Regions from separate parts of the Planococcus sp. 1R117A genome, predicted to be linked through region 2. Evidence: riboswitches for the same ligand, from Rfam matches in the RefSeq annotation. Region 2 holds a riboswitch; the other holds the start of a gene.
What was found. Region 2 has a riboswitch for thiamine pyrophosphate ahead of tenA (thiaminase II). Riboswitches for the same ligand answer to the same signal wherever they lie in the genome.

Region 1: it holds a riboswitch for thiamine pyrophosphate, as region 2 does, so the genes downstream of both, ACSFXN_RS09895 (YkoF family thiamine/hydroxymethylpyrimidine-binding protein) here and tenA (thiaminase II) in region 2, are expected to answer to the same signal.

What each region holds. Positions count from the first base shown of each region.
Region 1 is NZ_JBPRLO010000003.1:28,114-40,011, forward strand. It holds gene ACSFXN_RS09880 (Bax inhibitor-1/YccA family protein) at 229-963, shown strand; gene ACSFXN_RS09885 (PfkB family carbohydrate kinase) at 1,158-2,120, opposite strand; gene ACSFXN_RS09890 (glycoside hydrolase family 32 protein) at 2,359-3,813, opposite strand; TPP riboswitch at 4,304-4,411, shown strand; gene ACSFXN_RS09895 (YkoF family thiamine/hydroxymethylpyrimidine-binding protein) at 4,508-5,107, shown strand; gene ACSFXN_RS09900 (ECF transporter S component) at 5,100-5,681, shown strand; gene ACSFXN_RS09905 (ABC transporter ATP-binding protein) at 5,668-7,104, shown strand; gene ACSFXN_RS09910 (energy-coupling factor transporter transmembrane component T family protein) at 7,085-7,846, shown strand; gene ACSFXN_RS09915 (GNAT family N-acetyltransferase) at 8,161-8,985, opposite strand; gene ACSFXN_RS09920 (sporulation protein) at 9,060-9,482, opposite strand; gene ACSFXN_RS09925 (AI-2E family transporter) at 9,545-10,732, opposite strand; gene ACSFXN_RS09930 (LCP family protein) at 10,792-11,736, opposite strand; gene msrA (peptide-methionine (S)-S-oxide reductase MsrA) at 11,886-11,898, shown strand, end outside.
Region 2 is NZ_JBPRLO010000001.1:703,409-715,306, forward strand. It holds gene ACSFXN_RS03250 (nuclease-related domain-containing protein) at 1-584, shown strand, start outside; gene ACSFXN_RS03255 (YkuS family protein) at 749-1,555, opposite strand; gene thiW (energy coupling factor transporter S component ThiW) at 1,647-2,135, opposite strand; gene thiE (thiamine phosphate synthase) at 2,132-2,788, opposite strand; gene thiD (bifunctional hydroxymethylpyrimidine kinase/phosphomethylpyrimidine kinase) at 2,769-3,608, opposite strand; gene thiM (hydroxyethylthiazole kinase) at 3,605-4,393, opposite strand; gene tenA (thiaminase II) at 4,395-5,078, opposite strand; TPP riboswitch at 5,230-5,333, opposite strand; gene ACSFXN_RS03285 (ABC transporter ATP-binding protein) at 5,393-6,499, opposite strand; gene ACSFXN_RS03290 (ABC transporter substrate-binding protein) at 6,835-8,157, shown strand; gene ACSFXN_RS03295 (carbohydrate ABC transporter permease) at 8,174-9,085, shown strand; gene ACSFXN_RS03300 (carbohydrate ABC transporter permease) at 9,086-10,012, shown strand; gene rlmN (23S rRNA (adenine(2503)-C(2))-methyltransferase RlmN) at 10,394-11,464, opposite strand; gene ACSFXN_RS03310 (VOC family protein) at 11,622-11,898, shown strand, end outside.

The sequences.
Region 1 (11,898 bases), on a different contig from region 2:
GCTAGAATACTTTCTGTTCCCCTTCTTTTTCTTCAAACCATTTCCGTTTCGCCGCATAAGCAAAAAAATGTGCGCTTCATTACATTTCAGTGAAACTTTCCGCTTGCCCGAAACGTAGTACAAGTTGAAGCATTTTCAAAGAATTGAACTTATATTTAACTGATTTCGTCCATTTGGAATGTAGGGAGATAATTGAAGCTGCTTCAACTATTAAAAGAGGTGAGACAATTGAGAAGTGGAAACCCGAGTTTAAATGATGAGTCGTTCAAAAAATTCGATGGGGCTGTAGCAGGCAAGCAAATGACCATCCAAGGCACTGTGAATAAGACATTAATTCTAATGCTTTTATTGCTGGCTACGTCCGTCTATTCCTGGAATCAGTTCCTCAGCAATCCAAACAGCGCAATGCCGTTAATCCTGGTGGGAGCCATCGGCGGACTGATTGTAGCTTTAATCACGATTTTTGTACCGAAAGTGTCGCCTTTCACAGCGCCGCTTTATGCGTTGTTGGAAGGGTTGTTTCTTGGTGCGGTATCGGCGCAGTACGAAGTCCAATACGGCGGTATCGTCTTCCAGGCGGTCCTTCTGACGATCGGTGTGCTGCTGAGTTTGCTGCTCGCTTATAAGTCGGGCTTTATCAAAGTCACCCAGAATTTCAGGATGGGTGTCGTGGCCGCTACTGGCGCCATCTTCATCGTTTACCTGATTTCGTTTATCGGCAGTTTTTTCGGTTTTCAAATTCCTTACCTGCATGAATCATCGCCTATAGGCATTGCAATTTCTGTTGTCATTGTCATTATCGCCGCTCTCAATCTGGTGCTGGACTTCGACTTTATTGAAAATGCATCCGAAAGACGTGTCCCGAAATATTTTGAATGGTACGGCGCTTTCGGTTTGCTGGTGACATTGGTTTGGTTGTATCTTGAAATTCTCCGGTTATTGTCTAAGCTGCGCAATCGCTGATCAGGAAAACGTCCTTCGGGGCGTTTTTTTGTTGCCTTAAACTTACACTGCAGAAAACCGGATTTATCATATCAGTGACTGTTTGCGTAGTCCGCTTACTTTCCAGATAAAAATACAAAAACCGCAATCCGGAACATTGCGGTTTTTTAAGGCGATATTAAATTCCGGCTCGCACAGCGGCTATTTTCGGCTGTTCACTTTCTTCCATCAATCAATTCATTCACATCGTTTAAGTGAGGAATTGCAGGAATCGCACCTTTTTTAGTCGTTCCCAAAGCCGCAGCCGCGTTAGCAAATAAAATCATTTCTTCAACGTCTTCTGCTTGAACTAAATCCCAAGAGATCTCTTTCTTGATAAATTGATGCAAAAAAGCTCCCAAAAATATGTCTCCTGCTCCCGTGGTATCAATAGTATTTACTTGGAATCCATTTACATGCCCTGTATCTTTGCCAAATCGATAAAAACAGCCTTTCGAACCTAAAGTGATTAAGGCAATTTTCAGACCGAATTTCTCAAACAAAAATTGTGACCCTACTTCAAGATCACGAATGTCCGTAATAAATTCCAATTCTTCTTCAGATATTTTCAGAATATCCGCATACTGCAGGCCTTCAATGATCGTTTCTTTTGCGTGGCTTAAACTTTCCCAAAGCGCCGGGCGCAGATTAGGATCATAAGAAATTAAAACATCTTTCTCTTGTGCCGCTTTTACTGCTTTTAATGTTGCCGTTTTTGCCGGTTCATGTGTCATCGAAAGAGAACCAAAATGAAAGATCTTCGCACTTTGAACCATTACAATATCGACTTCTTGTTCATTCAGCATGATGTCTGCTCCAGGGGAACGGTAAAATTGGAAAGAGCGATCGCCGTCTTCCTTCAGATGAACAAACGCCAATGTCGTATTTACATCTTCTGAATAAACTAAGCCTTGCGTATCGATTTTGCCTTTTTGTAGTGTATGCCCTAAAAAAGAGCCGAATTGGTCAGTCCCCACCTTCCCTATAAATGCAGTCCTCGCATTGAATTTAGCTAGCGTTGCTAGAACATTAGCAGGTGCTCCACCAGGGTTCGTTTCAAACAAGGTATTTCCATTTGCAGATTTTCCGGCTGGTGTAAAATCAATCAAAAGTTCACCAAGTGCGACTACGTCAAACATATGAAATTCCCCCTTTTGTGTAACCTGCCTATACGGTTAGTGGACCAAGTAATCCAAAACTGAAACGAGCTGAAGAAGCCTCTTTAGGCAGACACGGCTTCCACTTTTTCTTCTGGTATTATAAAAAATATGGAGCAAAGCCACCGGCCGAAGTAACTTTGGCCAATAGCTCTGCACCTAGTTTGAAGAACTCGATAATGCAATAGCTTTAATCTTTGCGCCTTTATCTTGGAATGATTCAAAGCTCTTTCGGATTCCGCAAATTCCACTTTTCAAGAGTTACATCCACCTGCCCATCTGCTGTAAGGGAAACATCTACATCATGTGCTTCAGCAAAAAATCGCGCCGTAAACACTTCCTCTCCTCCATTGACAAATAGTTCTATAGAGCTTGTGTCCAGGAAGAAATGAAGGTCCTCAAGTTTGTCCAAGAAGCAGCTTCGGCTTTCGACTTTGCCATCGATGAACCGCTTTCTCTCTAACGTCAAACGCTTCATATGTTGCACATAGATGATTGACAGGTTTTTACGGATCTCGATCTTTACGGTGTCGGCAAGATTTTGGTGGAAATGAATTTTGATTTCACTTACTATCCCCGCCAGTTCTGGCAAAGTCTTTGTTTCATTTTCGATGCTTGCTTGGCATTGGAATCCTTTAGCTTCTCGCAACTTTTGGAGTTCTTGCACCGGCTTTTGAATAATCCGGTTGTTTCTCAGCTCTATTTCCCGAGGAATCGTCAATGCATGCACCCAACCTTTTTCAATTGTTGGTTGATGGGGTTCCTGTTCGTCTGTTATTCCCATCCAGCCAAGCATGATCCTTCTTCCATGATTATCTTGAAATGTTTGTGGGGCATAGAAATCAAACCCCCGATCAAGTTCAATAAATTCACTATGTGGAAACTCGGTTGTTCCGACTTTCCATTTCCCAACAAAATATCCTGACTGAAACTCATTGTGATAAAAGGTTTCTTTTGCTTCCAACCCTTGAGGTGAAACGATCAAGATATCTTTTCCATCAAGTTCAAAGAAATCCGGACACTCCCACATATAGCCAAAATTCACTAATCCATTAAGCCGATTCCCGGCTAATATTCCTTTGAGCTCCCATTCCTTCAAATCTGTTGAAGCAAACAGCACCACGGCACCTTCTTGAAAAAATGTTTGGGCACCCACAACCATGTACCAGACACCATCTCGTTTCCATACTTTCGGGTCTCGGAAATGGGACGTGTATCCTTCTGGCAGTAAAATAACAGGACCCTTTTTCTCGAAATCAAAACCGTTATGGGAAACGGCCATACATTGATAGGTTTCAAGCATGCCGTTTTCGTGTTCAACGTTTCCACTGTAAAATAGCACCATATCTCCATCCACTTCAACAGCACTTCCAGAAAAACAGCCGTCTCTTTCATACCATTCACTCGGAACGAGGGATGGCAGGTGTTCTTGCCAATAGACGAGATCTTGAGATGTACAATGGCCCCAACATTTAGGTCCATGTACGGTCCCAAACGGATGCCATTGAAAGAATACATGATAACTTCCTTTATACCGGATGAGTCCATTTGGGTCGTTCAACAAACCCACCGCGGGCATTAAGTGGAATTGCAGCCGGTGCGGATCAGTGTTGTTGTTTTGTTGATAAGTTTCTAATGTATGAGTTAATCTTTCAAACCAGTCTATAGTATTCATGACAAACTCCCATTTTTTGTGATTTTTCTAACTAGCCTTCCCCTAAGCCATTAAGCGTTAGTTTCCACGGAGTTTACATTCCCAGCTTCTATCTTTGAAATCCCCCATAGCCGTATGGACAAGTAAATGCCACCTCTTCAGTTTTTGAATTTTTTATCTTTTCTTCCTCGTCCATAGGATTTAATCAGTTAAATTTCCACCTTCATAAGCTGCTTCCTGCATACTAATTCCCCCTTAAAATTTATTATTTATCTTTTCTAATAATACGGCAAAATGATGTAAAAGTTTCATGAATATTAAAAAAATATTACATTTTCTTTAGCTTTGTGACTATATAGTTACAATATTTTAGTATTTCTAAATTTTCAGTATAAATCTAAAAATGGCCTGATTGCAAAAACCAAAATCTAAATCCCCTTTACATTCCCCACCCCTTCCGCTACACTAGGCCCATCGGGACAAATCCCGGGCACAAAAAACTGTATACCGTTTTCTGCACTGGGGGTGCCCGATTTTCGGCTGAGATGCAAGCGCAAGCTTCGATCCCTTATGACTCGATCCAGATAATACTGGCGTGAGGAAGTGCGGTGACTATCCGCAATTAGATCTTTCTGAATTTATTTGCATGGAATAGTGGCTGCATCTTCACGGGTGCAGCCTTTTTTTGTGCAAATTTTTAGGAGGAGATTTTAATATGGAACCATTGCAATGCGGCACGAGCCCGATTGTCGGATTTCGCTTTTCTTTGCATCCGATGACAGGGGATTTTATCCAAGTGATTAAAGGGGCGTTGAACGGCACAGATACGTCGAACGTCTGGATGTACACCGATGATGTTTCAACCGTAATCCGCGGCAAACAAAACCATGTCTTCAATGTGGCAAAAGCTCTGACGCTGCATGCCGCGAAAACCGGAGAACATGTCGCGCTGTCCGGCACGTTCTCCATCGGCTGTCCGGGCGATTCTGCTGGCGACGTCTACTTGGACAAAGACGATGTCCTGCTCAATACAGATGACACCAAGCAATATGTCTCTTCTCAGTTTGCCCTTTACCCGATGAACAACCCCGATTATATGGCAGTCATTTACCGGGAAGTAGACCGGGCGAAAGAGCAAGGCGTCTTTAACGAGTCCATGCATTACGCGAGCGGCATTCACGGCGATATCCATGAGGTTTTCGCCTTTTATGAAGAAGCGTTTACGAATGCCCGCTCGGACGAGCACCGCCATCTGGTGATGACTGTATCGATGAGCATTAATAGCCCTTCCCATAGAGGTGCCTCCAATGCTTAAATCGTGGAAGCTGAAAGAAGTAGTACTGATGTCGCTGTTTGCCATTGTTTTTGGCATTGTCTATTTGCTATTTGTCCATATCTCAAATATATGGGCCGGCATCATCGGCCCGCTGGCCTATGAATGGATGTTCGGCATCTGGTTTATCGTCTCGATTATTTGCATGTACATCATTCGCAAGCCCGGAGCGGCAGTGCTGTCGGAATCGATGGCAGCGGCGATTGAAGTGTTGCTCGGCAATGCAGTCGGCCCTCGCCTTCTGTTATCCGGCATTATCCAGGGATTAGGTGCAGAAGCAGCTTTTGCGGTGACCGGCTACAAACATTTCAACTTAGCCGTATTGATGCTTGCCGGCGCCGGTTCTGCCGTATTCAGTTTTGTTTACGGTTATTTCATCTCCGGCTACGCAGCGCTCGATCCGTCTTTTGTGGCATTGATGTTCACGCTTCGCGTGTTGAGCGGCATGATTATTGCAGGCATCGGAGGCAAGTATTTAACGGATGGCCTGCTTGCGACCGGTTCACTGCGCGGCTACGCCATTGCCCGTGCGGATAAAGGTGATGCAGGTGCATGACGACCTATTTTCCTTAGAAAATGTGAGCTTCCGCTTCCCCGATGATGCAAGCAATACCTTAAATGATATTTCCTTTAGCATTAGCCGCGGTGAACGAGTCGTGATTTCCGGTCCGAGCGGCTGCGGGAAAAGCACACTCTTGTATTTGCTGAACCGGTTATACCCACTTAATTGCGACGGCATTGCCAGCGGTGCCATCCACTTATTCGGCAAAAATGCCGAACACTACGCTCCCGGTGAAATCAACCGCCGGGTAGCCACCGTTTTCCAGGATCCGGATTCGCAGTTCTGCATGCCGACGGTCGAAGAAGAATTGGCGTTTACGCTGGAGAATCTGCATGTCCCTTTTGTGGAGATGGATCCGCGCATTGCAGAAGTGCTGCAGTTGACCGGCCTTTCCCATCTGCGCCAGTCGGTGATCCAGTCACTGTCAGGCGGTATGAAACAGTGCGTCGCGACCGCTTGTGCATTGATTATGGAACCGGAAGTGCTGCTGCTCGATGAGCCGATTTCCCATCTCGATCCCTATACGGCGAAACAGTTTATCGAATGGCTGGATGACCTCCAGAAAAGCTTCAATTTGACAATTGTAGCCGTGGAACACCGCCTGGATTTATGGAAATCGTTTTTCAACCGGGAAATCGCTTTGGACTTTGGCGGAAAGATGATCGCCGATGCCTCTTTTGTTCTTCGGCAGCCGGTTTTATTCCCTGGACGGATTTCAGCAGCCGGCTCAGAAACGGCTTTAATGGCAAATGAAATTTCAGTGCGGATGAAAGACGAAGAACTGCTATCACCGCTGTCATTTAATGCAAAACGCGGCGAAGTGGTCGTCATCGCCGGACCGAATGGCAGCGGAAAATCGACATTGATGAAAGCCTTATGCGGAATTTACGCTTTATCTGGCGGAACGGTGAAGTCTGACGGCGCCGGCTATGTGCCGCAGTCACCGGAATACCTGTTTCTCGAGAAAACCGTGGCAGCGGAACTGGCGTTTTCTGGTGTTTCTTCAGCAAACGAGTTGGAAGAATTGATGGAACGTTTGCGCTTAAAGGAAATAAAAGACGCACACCCTTTCTCGGTGAGCCACGGGCAAAAGAGGCGCATCGCCATCGGTGCCATGCTTGCTGACAAGCGGCCGGTCCTGTTGATGGATGAACCGACTTCAGGCCAGGACGCAGCGGCATTATTGGAATTATTCGAGCTGATCACTGAACGGGCGCGTGAAGGGGTGACCACCTTCATCATTACGCATGATATGGAGTTTGCCGCAAGCGTTGCCGATTCCGTCCTTTTAATAAAAGATGGACAATTGACGGGCAAGTATGAAGCAGGTGAAGTCTGGAACGACGAGCAACTGCTGGCTGAACATCATCTTTTGCCGCCGAAAGGAGTCCCGCGCTATGCGAAAACTTTTGCATGATATGAATCCTTCCGCGAAATTCTTAATTGTGGCTGTCTCGATGCTGACGATTGCGTTTTTCTTCAACCCTTGGACACCCTTTTTATTCTGGCTGGCTGTATTGGTTTTGCAAGTTTTGTTCAGCCGCATCAATTGGAAAATTTGGGCGCTGTTCATGCTGCCGTTTTTGCTTGGAGCATTCGGATATCTTTGGACGACGATTGTGTTCGGTGCTGATACCGGCGGCGAAGTGATTTGGTCGGTTGCAAATTTCGATGTGACCGCAGAACAACTGGATACCGCTTTATCACTGGCATTTCGAGTTTTAGCGTTTTCCACTTTATCGCTGATGTTTGCCTTCACCACCGATCCGGTAAAATTTATCATGAGCTTGATGCAACAGCTGAAGCTTTCGCCGAAATTGGCTTACGGCATCATGGTCGGCTATCAGTTTTTGCCGGTGATGAAAGACGAATTCACGCAAATCCAGCAAGCACACCGGCTCCGTGGTTTGGATACGGAAAAACGTTTAGTGCAGCGGCTGTTCAGCATGCGCCGGCTTCTCATACCAATGCTTGCTGGCGCAGTAAGGAAAGCAGAACGGTCGGCGTTCGCCATGGAGGCCCGCGGGTTCACCGGAGAAGCACGGACGGCATATTTTAAGCCAGTGAAGCTGAGCCGGCTCGATGCTTGGATGAGCTGTTTATTTTTGCTTTTGCTTATTGGCAGCTGCACGGGCGGCGTCCTATTGCACGGAAAATAACAATTGCTTGATTAAAGCAAACTGCTAAGACTGGAGAGCTCGCTGTTTGGCAGCTCTCCTTTTTTTATTGGAATTTAGCATCAATGGATGGTTTCTTTATCCTTAACCATCCCTTAAATAAATTTATTTTAGCAAAGCTTTACTCTATTTCCCTTTTTCTTTTTTGCTGATTCGCTCTTTTTTCTTGGTTGCTTATTTTGAATTTTTATCAATTTACCTTATGTAGTTTTTTACATATATTATGCCAATTCACTTTAACGATTCATTTTTGAAAACCAAAAGAAAAAGCATCTGCTTTGTTAGCAGATGCTGGTTTAATGGATGTGCGGGCTTTTGACGACGGCTTTATTGTACATGAGCTGAAAACCATTCCGTTCCATATTCCGGGCCGACGCGGTATCCGGCTGAGTAGTAACCGTGACATGGCTGCAGCCTTTTTCTTTGGCATAGCGCAGCCGTTCTTCAATCAGCAGGTTCTGAAAGCCCCTTCCCCTGAAAGCCTGGACGGTGCTCGTTAAAAACAGCTCTCCAAGCTTTCCGTCTATTGCAATCGTTGCTCCTGCTATGCTTTCTCCATTTGCTTTCAACAAGAATCCAGCTGTATTGGAGACTTCCAAGAAGGTGCGTGTCGACTCCATCAATTCTTCCGTCACGGTATTGTCTCTTGAAATGCCTAAAGCCACGGTCCACGCCCACTCATAAGTTTCTTCCCCTGACACTTCTGCAACCGTCACTGCTTCATCTTTCAAGCGGTTTTCTTTAGGCTGCCAATTTTCAAGTTCAATAATCCAGACAGCCAAAAAATGATCGAATGTATAGTTCCGTTCCTGGAGCAGAGCCAATAACAGCGGATCACAAAAAGGCGCGAGTTCAAATTCGGCATGCGCCACTTCTTTTCTCTTTCGGATAAAGTCTTCAATAACATTCAAATCATTTTCCACAAGTACACCGTCCTGGCCAAAGCCGATGCCGAAACAGACATTGCCGGTGCAGAAAACGTCTCCTTTTCCTTGCAAGGCCAAGTAATCCATATTGGCAGCTGGATTCATTTCTTTGTGTTTTATTATGTATTCCTTTGTTCCGCGGCTTTTGATGGCTTCTATTTTTCTGGCCAGACTTTTATTGTTCACTAAAGTCATATCAATCACGCTCCTAAAAACTTAAAAGGCATTCAAATTGGTTTTCAATTTGAATGCCTTTTTTTTATCTCATGCTAGAAGTTTTCTTCTGATCCATAGGAAATTTCATCTTCATCTTGGACATCTATACCATTCACAATATGGACAATCGTCCGAAGGATCAGTTTTCCTTTTGAATTCTGCAGAAGCCAGCGTTCATCCGGCACAATATCAAATTGGTGCATGGCAGCGTCTTTTGACTTGACAGAACCGATAAATTCCAACGACTGTTTAGCGACGATGTTTTCAATCACATCAAAATCGCTGTCTTCACGATAATTTTCAATTTGCTTTACGACGTTCAGCTCAATGTATTCTATCTCTTGGTCGCTGTTTCCGCCGGTAAAGTAAACCGTCCCGTTCAAAGTTTCACCTTCTTCTAAATGCGGCCTCTCAACGACTGTATTGATTTTTAAAGAACCAATACCAATTGAACTAAGGAATTGTTTGAAATTCATAAAACGGCACCCTCCAGTATTTGCTAATCCTTCTTTACCACAAGAAAAACTACTTTAAACGGTTACAGCAATTCGGTGTAATCGTATTGATTTTCCAGATTGACTTCATGTTTATTATAGCGGCGCTTGAATAATTTGTAAAAATGAGCAACTAGTACTTTAATGATGGCGTAGGCTGGAATGCCAAGAATGACGCCCGCAATGCCGAACAGGGATCCTGCTGTAAGCAACACGAAAATAATCGTGATGGGATGAATAATCATCGTTTTTCCCATAACTTGCGGAGAAATCAGGTTGCTTTCAAAGATCTGCACAATCGTCCAGACAATACCGACCTTCAACAGCATAAATGGCGAGATCACAATCCCGACAATGGCTGCCGGTGCAAAAGCGATCGCCGGTCCAATATAAGGAACGATGCTGGTAACTCCAGCCAGGAAGCCGAACAGCAATGCATAATCAAGTTGGATGATTAAGAACCCGATATACACCATCACACCGATAAAAATCCCGACGATGATCTTTCCTTGGATATAGGCGCCGATTTGGCGGTCCGCTTCATGGAAAACAGATTTTGTGTCTTCACGGAACCGCGGCGGCAAGAGTTTCAGGATAAAAGCAGGAAATTTTTCACCGTCTTTTAGCAAATAAAACAAAATGAAAGGAACGATGATAATGGATAAAACAACGCCTGTAACCGTGCTGATGAATTCCGTCAGCCGGGACAGCATGCTTGTAGCGGTTGCCTGGAAAGTTTCATTGAATGTAGTGGGCAGCGTAGTAAGCAGCTCTTCGATATTCAAACTCGAATTAACATAGTATTCGCCGAGATACGATGTTCTTAAAAATGCATCAACATCTGTCAGCAGCTGCATAAAGTAATCCGGAAACTCCAGAATCAGCCTTTGCGTCTGCTCGCGCAGAAACGGCAGCACCAGTACGATGAGCAAAGTAATCAGCCCGGTTAACGCCACAAAGATGATGACAATCCCCCAAATCCTTGGTATCCGGAAGCCTTCCAGCATCCGAAGGACCGGGCGCAGCAAATAATACAGCACAAGTGCCAGAATAACCGGCAGTAAAATGGTTTTCAGAAATACGAGCAGCGGTTCGAATATGAACGACACTTCCCGGAATATGAAAATAACCAAGCCGATCAGCACTAGCGCGATCAAAGTGAATAATAAGTTGGTTCCTCCGAGAAAACGGATAAAATTTGTTGAGAAGAAAGATTGTTTTTCCGTCTCCATGCCACTCCTACTTTCTATTAATATCGGTATGCATTAATTTTAGCATATTATCTGATATTTTAATTGAGTGGTTGTGATAAAAATTCGGAAAGGGCTTGTTTATTATGTTCTAAATCCATTTCGATGACTGATCCTGCGTGAGAGTAGCTTTGGAAGCTATAACTGTTTTTCACGGGAATTGTCAGGCGTTCCAACTCACCGCCGCCGCTCATCGCCAACTGGACAGCCAGCTTTACTTGGTCAGAAGTGGAAACGTCGGTCTGGATATAGCCTTGGACCGCTCCAGCAAGTTTCGGATATTTCGGAATCGCCGAAACGCTGATCAGTTCATCTTTCAATGCCGCAAGAGCTTGCTGCTGGCGACGGACCCGGCCGAAATCGCCTTCTTCGTCAGCACGGAAACGTGCATACCCAAGAAGTTCCTTGCCATTTAAATGCTGGACGCCTTGCTCTAAAGTAACGCCGATATTTTTAGACATATCTTTTTCGACATCCACTTCCACACCGTTTGGCGCCGCGATATCAACCAATTGTTCGAAATTCGAGAAATCGATTTGGGCGAAATGATGGATTTCCACCCCGAACATGCCACGCAGCGTATCAGCCAGGAGATCCGCACCGCCTAAATAATAAGCGGTGTTCAATTTATACGATTGATAGCCTGGAATGTCGGCGTAAATGTCACGCATGAATGAAGTCAATTTTACTTCATCCGTTTTTTTATCGTGTGATAACAGCATCATCGTATCCGACCGGGATTTTTCTTCTCCCCGTGAGTCGACTCCGACAATCAAAATGTTCTGGAATTCCCCATTCTCTGGATCGCCGTTGAATTCCACTGGTTGTTGTTCTGTATCTTCAGCTATCTTATATCCGCTTTGAAATTGCAAAAAAGCATAAATTCCTGCTGCCGCAACTGCGATGAACAACAGGAGCAAAATGCCCCGAAAACGTAAGCGTTTCTTTTTGCGCCGTTTTCTGGTTGGCTGTAATTCTTCTTCCATAGTTTACACGTTCCTTTCTAGTTGGTGCCTTATATGAGACGACGGTTGGCATGAAGAAGTTTCTGCTCAATCATTATAAACATTTTTATTGTCGTAAAACAGTGGGAATGGTAAGATTTTTTTAATACAAGCGAGAGGAGTCACCACTTATGACAGAAAAAG
Region 2 (11,898 bases):
GGCGCAAAAGCCCCATCGAGCAAATCGACACCAACGAGTGGCTGCTCGAAGAATGGCTTCGTGCTTCAGGCGTTCATTTGCCTCTGCGCTCCGTTCTCGTGCTCTCCTACCCAAAACAAATCCCTGAAAATGTCCCTGCTACCCATACCGTCCTCTTTTCCCATCAGCTTCCGATGTTTCTTAATAAAATCAAAAGTGAAAAAGAAATTTTAGATTTTATTGAAATGACCGGGCTGGCAAATGAAATTCTGGCTGCTCATTCTTACTATGTTCCAAAACCCATCTGTTCCAATCCCGCTTATCCGATTCAGGCGATGATCCGAGGCGTCTGGTGCGCCGCATGCGACCGGATCGGCATGAAAAGGAAATACGGCACCTGGCATTGTCCAAGTTGCGGTGAATCTGACAAGAATGCCCATATCCAGAGCATCAAGGATTGGCATCAGTTGACGGGGAAACCGATGACAAATAAGATTTGCCGGGAATTTTTGCAGATAGAAGACCGCCGTTTGACGACAAGGCTGTTAACGGAGATGAATCTAATAAAACAAGGGCACTTAAAAGGGACAAACTACGTATTTTAGGCGAGTTGGGCATAGTCTGGTTGAAGTTGGGCATAAACCATTGAAAGTTGGGCATAACCATGTCTGAGTTGGGCATAAACCGCTGTAAGTTGGGCATATTTTCAAAATCTCTCCATGAAAAAGCCAGACGGCCGTTGGATAACGGCTGTCTGGCTTTTAACTTCTTATTTATTGCTCTTATCCGTCTCTTTGGAAACAACTGTTGCTCCACCGGATGCGTTTGTAATAACATCCGCTTCGCCCAATTCCACGACTTCAATAGAGCCTTTATCTTGAGCTGCTTCTTTTTCAGCTTTTTTCATTTCTTTTTCAGCTTGTTTTTCAGCTTTTTCATGCTCTTTTTGCGCTTTTTCTTCAGCTTTTGCTTCTTGCTTTACTGCTTTTTCCTGCTTTTTCAGTTCTTTGCTTTCCTGCATCTCTTGGCGTTTTGCTTTTAAATTATCTACTGTGCCACTGGTTTTTTCCTTTACCTGGCCAACTGTTCCTTTGGCTTTTTCAGTCACGCCGCTGGTCTTTTCTTTTACTTGGCCTAATGTGCCTTTTGCTTTTTCAGTTACGCCGCCAAGTTTTTCTTTCGTGCCGGAAGTTTTTTCTTTAACCACTGCCTGCATTTCTTTACCGCTCTTCGGAGTCAGTAGAAGTCCTGCAGCTGCGCCGACGATTGCGCCTGTTGCGGCACCTTTAATGAATGAGCTGCTGGTAATTCCGCCGCTCGGGGCCGGAGCAGGAATCTTGCCGCTTCGAACCAAACGTTCTTCCACTTCTTCTACAATCTCTTCTAATGTTCGGCCTTTTGCTTCGACTAGAGGGACATTCATGTGAAAATCAGCTAAATCCTCTTTGTCTCTGACCACTACACAGTCATAGTCCATCGATTCTGTTTTGTCATCCAGCATTTCAGCTTCATAGCCTCTTTTTTCAAGTGCGTCTTTTACGGATGTAAACGGTTCTTCTACTGCAATTTTCACCATATTCTTGTCCACTCCCTTTTCAAATTGTGTTTATGTACTTATTTCCCCTACTTTGACCTACAATAAACGCCAACTTGGGAATGAAATATTTTTAATGTATTTGTAATATTCTTTTTTCTTTCTCCAATTTCCTGGCAATCACTGCTCCCAGTAAGGCGCCAGATAAACTGGAGACCAAAAATGGCGGCAAAAAGAAGAACGCGGCCAGGTCAGTGCCCATTAAAATATGAGCATAAGGCACTGCCACAAATGAAGCGATGATGCCTGTGCCGATTATTTCCCCTATGGCTGCAAGCCATATCTTCCCGAATTTTGCATACATCAGCCCGGCAACCAGCGCGCCAAACATGCCTCCAGGAAAAGCCAGCAATGACCCGGTCCCTGTCAATATCCGGACAATCGCTGTTAGAAACGCTATCAACAATGCCGGACCCGGACCGAGCAGCACCGCTGCAATCACATTGATCGCATGCTGGATTGGGTAGGCGCGCGCAATGCCGACAGGAAAAGAAACGAATGCTGAACCGGCAACACACAGGGCGACGAACATGGCGATCAGCATCATTTTGCGGGTTTTCATTTTCCGGCACCTGCCTTTAAATTGGTTTTAAAGCGAATGACTTGCGAGGCGATATTTTCAGCTTGGGCAATTGAAGAAATCACTGCCACTCCGTCAGCTCCCGCCGACCAGACTTGTGCCGCATTGTCCGGAGTGATGCCTCCGATTCCGATTACCGGAAGTTCCGGATGCAGCTTTTTCACTGCTGCGATGCCGGATACTCCTGCCGGGCTTTTGGCATCCTCTTTTGTTTGCGTATTAAAGACCGGTCCCATTCCTACATAGTCGGCACCGCTGTCTATGGCGTTCTTGGCTTCTGTCAATGAATGCACCGATACCCCAAGGATTTTATCCGCCCCCATTATGCGGCGGACCTTAGTTGCTGCCGCATCTTGCTGCCCGACATGGATTCCATCCGCATCAATCGCCTGTGCAAGTTCTATGTGGTCATTCACGATAAACGGCACGTCATACTGGCGACAGAGCCATTTGCATTCAATCGCAAATTTCATCAACGCATCTCCCGTGAGTGCGCCCGATCCTTTTTCCCTCAATTGAAAATGATTGATTCCTCCTGCCAGTGCCTGTTCCAAAACCATCAGCGGTTCGCGGCCGGCTGTATTTTGCGTTCCCATGATGAAATAGATTGAAGGTTTATCGAACAACTTCGACATGATGGACGCCTCCCTTCCGGCGCTGAATGTTTTGATAAGCCGCATGGTTGGTCGGTCCATGCCCGGCACCGATGTGAAGCTCTTCACTGAGAGCAGCCTGGATAAATTGCTTTGCGGTGTAAATGGCCTCGTACAGCGACTGGCCTTTTGCCAATCCCGCTGTCAAAGCGGCCGCAAATGTGCAGCCGGTTCCATGCGTTTGGGCCGTAGAAATTCGAGGGGAACGGAAAAGAAGTTCTTCCCCGTTTTGATTCAGATAAAAGTCTTCCGCCATATGGGGATCTGTGCCGTGGCCCCCTTTAATGACGACGGAATCAGCGCCAAATGACAAAATCTTTGCTGCCGCTTGCCGCCGCGAAACTGTATCTTCAACCTCCATGCCGCTGATCACTTCCGCTTCCGGGATATTCGGCGTTACAACGAGCGCCAGCGGCAGTAAATGCTCTTTTAAGGCTTCAACCGCTGCCTGCTGCAGAAGACTTGCTCCTCCTTTGGCGATCATCACCGGATCCACCACGACGTTTTTCCAGCCGAACTGGCGAATGCCAGATGCCGTCTCTCCAATGATTTCCGCATCAAACAGCATGCCTGTTTTCAGTGCAGCGATATCAAAGTCCTCACCTACCGCAATCAGCTGTGCCTTCACAGCCTCCGGCGCCATCGGATAAATCTCCGAAACGCCAAGTGTATTCTGGGCAGTCACCGCAGTAACCACTGATGTCGAATAAACCCCGAGTTCCTGAAACGTCTTAATATCGGCCTGGATGCCCGCCCCTCCTCCAGAATCAGAGCCGGCAATGGTCAGTACTTGTGGAATCATCGTGGCACACCTTCCTTTTGACGGATTACACCGTCAATATCATTTTGTCCCATGGCATTTAATTGATTTAAGAAAGCGGTTTGGAAATCCCCCGGAAGTTCTGAATGCTCGCTTGCCTGTTCACCAACGATGGCATAATAGCGCATGGATGCTGCCGCCGCTTCAAAGCTGTCTTCTGGATGCACTGTGAGAAACGCCGCCACGACGCTGCTGAGCAAGCAGCCGGTTCCCGTGACAGAAGCCATGACCCTATGGCCGAACGGTATTTCAGCCAGCCGTTTTCCATCAGTGATAATATCCAGTTCCCCGGATACCGCAACAATCAATTTCAATCTCTTCGCTGTATTCCGGGCCAGTTCATGGATATCCGCTTCGCCTTCGCCGGCATCGACTCCTTTAGCCTGCCAGTCGGCTCCAGCAATAGCCGCGAGTTCACCGGCATTGCAGCGCAGAACCGCGACGTCCACTTCCGCCAGAATTTTATTGACGGCAGCTGCCCGAAACGCCGTTGCCCCCACTCCGACCGGGTCCAACACGACCGGCACTCCCAGCTCGTTGGCCTTTTTCCCGGCAATCAGCATGCTGTTCAGGCTCTGGCTGTTCAATGTTCCGATATTGAGCGACACGGCATCCGCCAAAGCAGCCAGCTCGGCAGCTTCTTCCGGCGCTTCGCCCATGATGGGAGAGGCACCGAGTGCAAGCAGCCCATTGGACTGGAAATTCGACACAACGTGATTGGTGATGCAATGGATGATCGGTTTTTCTGAACGCAGTTTTTCCAGCATGTTAAACACCTGCCTGATCATATATTTTGACTGTCCACGATTCCCGCACCCATGCCTGTTCCCAGAAATTCCATTCGTAATAACTGCTGCGGCGGAAACGGTCTTTCAGTTCCGTGCGGCGTTTTTCCGGCAATCCTTCTGCAAGCTGATCCATCCGCTCCATCTGCTCTTTAACCAAAGCGCTAAATTCTTCCGAACCGTATGTGCCGATCCAGCGGTCATAAATCGGATGATTGGGTACAGCGCTTTTCAGCCGCTCCCCGATTTCGCAATACAGCCAGTAACAAGGCAGAATCGAGGCCACGACATCCGCCAAATCGCCTTCAGACGCGCGGTACATATGAGAGACGTAAGCATAGGCGCTCGGTGAAGGTTCAAAATCCGCCCAATCATCTTCCGTGACGCCAAGCAGTTCCATAAACGACTCGTGCAAAGCCAACTCGGCAGCACATGTATGTTCCGAATGAAAAGCGAAGCGTTTTGTGGTCTCCAGATCGGTGGCTTTTACTGCTCCAATCGCCTGGACTTTGGCGAAATGGGACAGGTAGTAGGCATCCTGCATAACGTAATCCCGGAATTTATCCAGCGGCAGCGTGCCATCGGCAATCCCTTTTACAAACGGATGATCAAAACTTGCCTGCCACAAATCATTGCATTCAAAACGCACTTCTTTACAAAACGTCATTTCTCCATCTCCTTTTTAATGGTGATCCGAGTTTCAGTGCCTCTCATCCTTGTGGAACCAAATCTGAACCAGCACTTCCACTTTTGTTCGACAAATAAAAAACGCCGCTTTCCAGTAAAGGAAAGCGGCGTATGCAATCAAAAAGGAAATAGCATGCGTTCCGCCACTTCCCTCCGCTGGTATGATCCAGATCAGGTTCAAAGGGTCCGAGCTTATGCTCGTCTCAGCCGATATCCGGCTCCCCTAGTGGTGTTTAATATTCAAGTTGTCAAAATCACTTTAACACAGATTCAGGAAACCGCAACCGGTTTTTCTTATTTTTCAGGTTTTACGCGTTCCCCGCTTGTCGGGTCAAAGAAATGGACACGCGACATATCAAACGCGAGACGTGCAGTGTGCCCCGGCTCAATCGTTGTATTGGCATCCACTCGGGCAATAAACTCCTGGTCGCCGTATACAGCATAAATAATCGTTTCAGCACCCGTCAGCTCTGAAACGGTGATGACCGCGTCGATGTCGCTGTGTTTGATGCCAGTCAGATCTTCACTGTTAACGTGGATATGTTCAGGACGGATGCCAAGCGTAATCGGTGAACCGTCATAGCCCTGGCTCTTCAGCATGCTCAAAGTTTCTGATGGAATGTCGATAATCCGGTCTCCCATGACGAAAGCGCCTTTTTCTAATTTGCCGTCAAAAAAGTTCATCGCAGGCGAACCGATAAATCCGCCGACAAAGCGGTTTGCCGGGAAGTCATACACTTCTTTCGGGCTGCCGACCTGCTGGATGAGGCCGCTTTTCATGATGACAATCCGCGTAGCCATCGTCATCGCTTCTGTCTGGTCGTGCGTTACGTAAATGGTTGTCGTTTTCAAGCGGTGATGGAGTTTTGCTATTTCAGCGCGCATCTGGACACGCAATTTCGCATCCAAGTTGGATAAAGGCTCATCCATCAGGAATACTTTGGCGTCGCGTACAATCGCCCGCCCAAGAGCAACCCGCTGGCGCTGGCCGCCTGACAGCGCTTTCGGTTTCCGGTCCAGGTATTCTTCCAGGCCAAGAATAGCAGCGGCTTCGTTTACCCGTCTTTTGATTTCATCTTTTTTAAATTTGCGCAGCTTTAGTCCGAACGCCATGTTTTCATATACCGTCATATGGGGATATAAAGCATAGTTCTGAAACACCATTGCAATATCCCGTTCTTTCGGCTGGACGTCATTCATCCGTTTGCCGTCGATGAAAAATTCACCATCTGTTATCTCTTCAAGTCCCGCAATCATTCGCAGAGTGGTGGATTTTCCGCAGCCTGAGGGACCGACAAAGACAATAAATTCTTCGTTTTTTATGTGAAGGTTAAAATCGGTTACGGCGGTAGCACCATTGTCATAGGTTTTCCCTAAATTATTAATCAGAATTTCTGCCATTATGCCTCTCCCCATTCTTTTTTACTCTTAATTATAAACAGTTTTCTGTATATTACAAATTGAAACCACAAATTAGTAGAGCCATACCCAGTTCATTTAGCGCTTAAACTCGGCAAAAATACCCATTGTCAGTATATTTTGATTACGCTTTGAAAAGAAGGAGAAGTTGTTATATACTTCTACTAGACAAGAGAAGCTGGAATATTTTGTTCTACTCTTTTACAGAGAAACAGGCCCGATTCTGATGAAATTCAGGCGAATTCGGGTATTTTACTTCGACTGTCGAAGATATTTTCGCATTCATTTATACCATAAAAAAAGAGGAGTGAAACTGGATGAACAAATTGAAAGTTTTTATTATGTTGATTGCTGCGTTAGCCCTGTTTCTCAGCGGCTGTTCGGGATTCCAGACCAGCAACAGCAACAATGAAGAAGCAGCGGTAAATGAAGACGGCAAAACCGTCATCGATTTCTGGACATTCTGGGGATCTGAAATCCGCCGCCCGATTATTGAACAAATCATCACCGACTTCAACGAATCTCAAGATGAGATTGAAGTGAAACACACGTATCTGCCATTCGGTGACATCTGGACAAAAGAACTTGCAGCTATTGCAGCTGGAGATCCGCCTGATGTCGTAATCAACGATATCAATGCCACCGCTCTTCGCGGACAGAACAAGCAAGCGATGAACTTGTCACAGTTCCTGGAAAAGGATGATATTTCGAAACGCTTCTATCCAGAGCTTTGGGACGCTACTCTTTACGAAGGTGATTCATACGGCATTCCTTTCAATACCGATACACGCGTACTTTTCTATAACAAAGACGCCTTCAAAGAAGTGGGACTGGATCCCGAAAAGCCTCCCACAACATGGGCTGAACTGGAAGAATACGCGAAGAAATTGGATAAAAAAGCGGGACAAGACTATGACCGCGTCGGTTTCTATCCATTATGGGGCATCGGCTATGACGTATGGCTCTTAAACGCCAACGGACAAAGCTATTTCGACGATCAGAACAATTTCGAAATCGATACACCTAAAAATGAAGAAGTATTAAACTGGCTTAAAACTTGGAAAGACAGATACGGCGAAGATGTAGTCAACTCTTACCAAGCACAGATTGACAGCCAGCAAGGACACCCTTTCTTCAACGGAGACCTTGCCATGATTGCCCAGGCTCCGACGTTCTATACTCAAATCCGCGATTATGCACCTGATTTGAATTTCGGTGTGGTGGAACTGCCAGAATATGAAGAAGGCAATGGCAACACAAGCTGGGGCGGCGGATTTGTCGCTGAAATCCCTGAAGGATCGAAAAACGCTGAAGCAGCATGGGAATTCATTAAATATTTAACGGATGTTGAGGCACAGGAGTATTGGGCAGTGAAAAACTTTGACAACATTGCCAATATCGAAGCGGCTGAATCAGCAGCAAAATCTGATGAATTTACGGAAGACGGAACGATGGTTTACGAAATGGCAGTAGAAAACATGGAGCAAACTTTATTGACTCCAGTGCCGGTAATCGCACCTGATTTCAGCAGTTTGATCAACCCGAATATGGATGAATTCTTCCTCGGTTCCATGACGGCTAAAGAAGCGTTGGAAAAATCCCAGACCGATGTTGAAAATCTGATCAAGAAAAACCAGTAAGCAAGGAGGAGCCAATTTGGGGAAGAGAAGAATGACCATGAGGCGCAAGGAGAGCATTTATGGCTATATTTTTGTAATGCCGTGGATCATCGGATTTCTCGCTTTCACTGCGGGGCCTTTGGTATTTTCCTTTGTGGCAAGTTTCACAAATTATAATATTACATCTCAGATGGACTTCGTCGGCGGAGAAAACTATAAAGGTCTCTTAACAGAGGACAGTCTTTTTTGGACCTCACTTTGGAATACCTTGTATTTCGTCATCTTTTCTGTTCCATTGACAACAATCGGAGCCATTTTCCTGTCGGCTCTACTGAACCAGGATATTCCTGGCATCCGATATTTCCGTACACTTTACTATTTGCCGGCTGTCCTGTCAGGGGTCGGCGTTTATATGCTTTGGATGCAGCTGCTTGATCCGGGCACCGGAATGGTCAACCTGGTTTTAAGCTGGTTTGGCATTGATGGCCCCAACTGGCTGTTTGATCCCGACTGGACCAAACCGTCCCTCATATTCATGAAATTATGGAGTGTCGGCGGATCCATGCTCCTCTATTTAGCCAGTATGCAGGGTGTCTCCAAATCACTCTACGAAGCAGCTGAAATTGACGGAGCCAATACATGGAAAAAGTTTTTCCATATCACGCTCCCTATGATTACGCCAGTTATTTTCTTTGACGTTGTAACAAGCCTGATTGGCGGATTCCAGATTTTCCAGGAAGCCTATGTCATGTCCAATAACGGCGAAGGCGGACCGGCCAACTCATTGCTGTTCTATAATCTATACATGTGGAAGCAAGCATTCACCAACTTCAATATGGGGTATGCGATGGCGATGTCCTGGATTCTGTTCGTTATTGTATTCATCATGACTATGATTAATCTGAAACTCGCTCCCCGCTGGGTGCATTACGAAGGGGAGGAGAAGTAAATGGCCAAAACAACGGATAACCTTGATTATTTGGACAGTGCAGATGATCTGAAGACCCTTGATAAGGCGAATGAAAATCCCAGTTTCTTTGAGCACAGAGGAAACCGCAAGAATCTTCTGGTTGTCTTCAATTTTATCTTGCTGGCAATCGGGAGCCTGCTGATCCTTTCCCCTCTCTGGTGGATGTTCGCGACGTCCCTTAAAACAATGGCGGAAGTCATGTCTTTCCCGCCATCATTTTGGCCAGAGAACTGGCTGTTCTCAAACTACATCAAGACGTGGGAAGCGGCGCCTTTCACCCGCTATACCATCAACACGCTGACCATCACGATCATCGTGGTCATCGGAAATGTATTGTCCAATTCATTTATCGCTTACGGTTTTGCTAAAATCCCGTTCCGCGGAAAAAATATCCTGTTTGCGATTGTCTTGGCGACCATGATGATTCCCGGATTTGTCACCTTGATTCCGCAATACGTACTGTTTGCGAATCTTGGATGGGTCAATACTTATTACCCGTTGATTGTACCTTCGTTTTTCGGCAGTGCATTCAACATTTTCCTGCTGCGCCAGTTTTACATGACGATTCCGACTGAGCTGATCGAAGCCGCGAAAATGGAAGGCGCCAACCATTTCTATATCTGGTGGAAAATCGGGCTGCCGCTCACCAAGCCGGCGATTGCCACGGTCGCCATCTTCTCGTTTAACGGCGCTTGGAACGATTTCCTTGGACCGCTGCTGTATTTGAACGACGAGAAACTGTATACGCTTCAAATCGGCTTACAGGTCTTCAAAGGGCAGCTCAGCACACAATGGAACTATTTGATGGCCGGCTCGCTGCTTGTGCTGCTGCCAGTCATCCTGATTTTCTTCATTTTCCAGAAATACTTCATCCAAGGCATCAATCTCCAGTCTGGAGGAAAATAAAGAAAGAAACACGCTCTGCGAAAATCCGCAGAGCGTGTTTTTGTTTTTTGAGGCAAAAGTTTGCCGCATTTTCTTCGTAACTTGCTTTGGTTATCTTAATTAAAGGCTTTTCGCTGGCGAAAAGCCTCCTTCTTCTGTTTTTCAAGTCTTATTGGAGAAAACATGCTGAGAATTAAGTGCTGAATTCATGCATTTCGCAAGCGAACTGCTGAAAGTGCTGGTTTATTTGCGCTTAGAAATTTTAATTTGCGTTCACGGGGTTTTATTTGCGTTTAAAATCTTTTATTTGCGTTCGGGCTGCTGCTATTTGCGTTCAACAAAATTCGACACGAAAAAAGGGCATCCTCTTGCAGGATGCCCTTTCTAACAATCCGCTCCAAATTAAAGAGCCGCTGTTTTTTCTTTTTTGATTTGTTTGCTTCGCAATTGTCCGCAAGCTGCGTCGATATCGGCGCCTTGCTCGTGGCGGACGCCGCAGTTGATGCCTTTTTTCTTCAAAGCGTCGTAGAAAGCGCTGATCGCTTCCGGCGTGCTTTGCTGATACTGGTCATGTTCGCTGACCGAGTTGTACGGGATCAAGTTGACGTAAGACAAGTGGCGCTTGTCTTCAAGCAGTTTCGCCAATAGATTTGCTTCTTCAACATGGTCGTTGACGTCGCGCAATAAAATATATTCAAACGTGATGCGGCGGTTGGATTTTTCCAAATAGTAATCGATTGCCGCCATCAATTTCTCGATCGGATAGGCTTTGTTGATTTTCATAATGCGTGAACGCAATTCGTTCGTTGGAGCATGGATGGAAATTGCCAAGTTGACTTGCAGGCCTTCATCCGCGTAATCGTAGATTTTCGGTACGATGCCACTGGTTGAAACAGTAATATGGCGAGCTCCGATTGCCAATCCTTTTTGTGAATTGACGACTGTCAGGAAGTCCATCAAATTCGTGTAGTTATCGAACGGTTCGCCGATTCCCATGACCACGATATGGCTGACACGCTCGTCTTTTTGCTGTGCATCAAAATGGGCCTGCACTTGCATGATCTGCTCAACGATTTCGCCCGCGTTTAAATCGCGGCTTTTTTTCAAAAGTCCGCTTGCGCAGAAACTGCAGCCGATGTTACAGCCGACCTGTGTAGTGACACAGACCGAGTTTCCGTATTTAAAGCGCATTAATACGGTCTCAATCAAATTGCCATCCTGAAGACGGAAAAGGAATTTGATCGTACCGTCAGCAGATTCTTGCTTGACCGCTTCTGTAAGTGTACGGATTGCAAAATTATCTTCCAGCAACCCAATAACTTCTTTGCTCAGGTTGTTCATCTGGGAAAATTCAGTAACGCGTTTAATATATAACCAGTCCCATACTTGTTCAGCACGGTACTTCTTCTGTCCATTTTCTAAAAACCATTCTTTTAATTGATCTATCGTCAATCCATAGATGGAATTTTTCATTATTAGTACCCTCATTTCAGAATTTCACAATTGCTTATTATATTACTAAAAATCCTCCTTGACAACAACTATTTTTGTTTATACAGAAAAATCTGTTTTTAATTCCGGATTAAATAGAGCGGTTATGGGTAAAGCTGTATATGAAGGAGGCGATTAGATGGGCGAAATCACACATGTCGGGCTGGCGGTCCCCGACCTGGACAAAGCAGTGGACTGGTACGGCAAAGTCTTCGGTTTTTACATATTGGCCGGGCCATTTGAATTCGATGCAGAAAGCGATGAACCGGACAATATGACACAAGATTTGCAAGGGCCTGAAGTGAAAAAAATGCGCAATGTGCACTTGATGTCCCTCGGTGGAATCGGCATTGAACTATTCGAGTTTCAGGAGCCCCAATTTAAAGGCGAGGCAGCATTTCCTCATAAGGGATTTT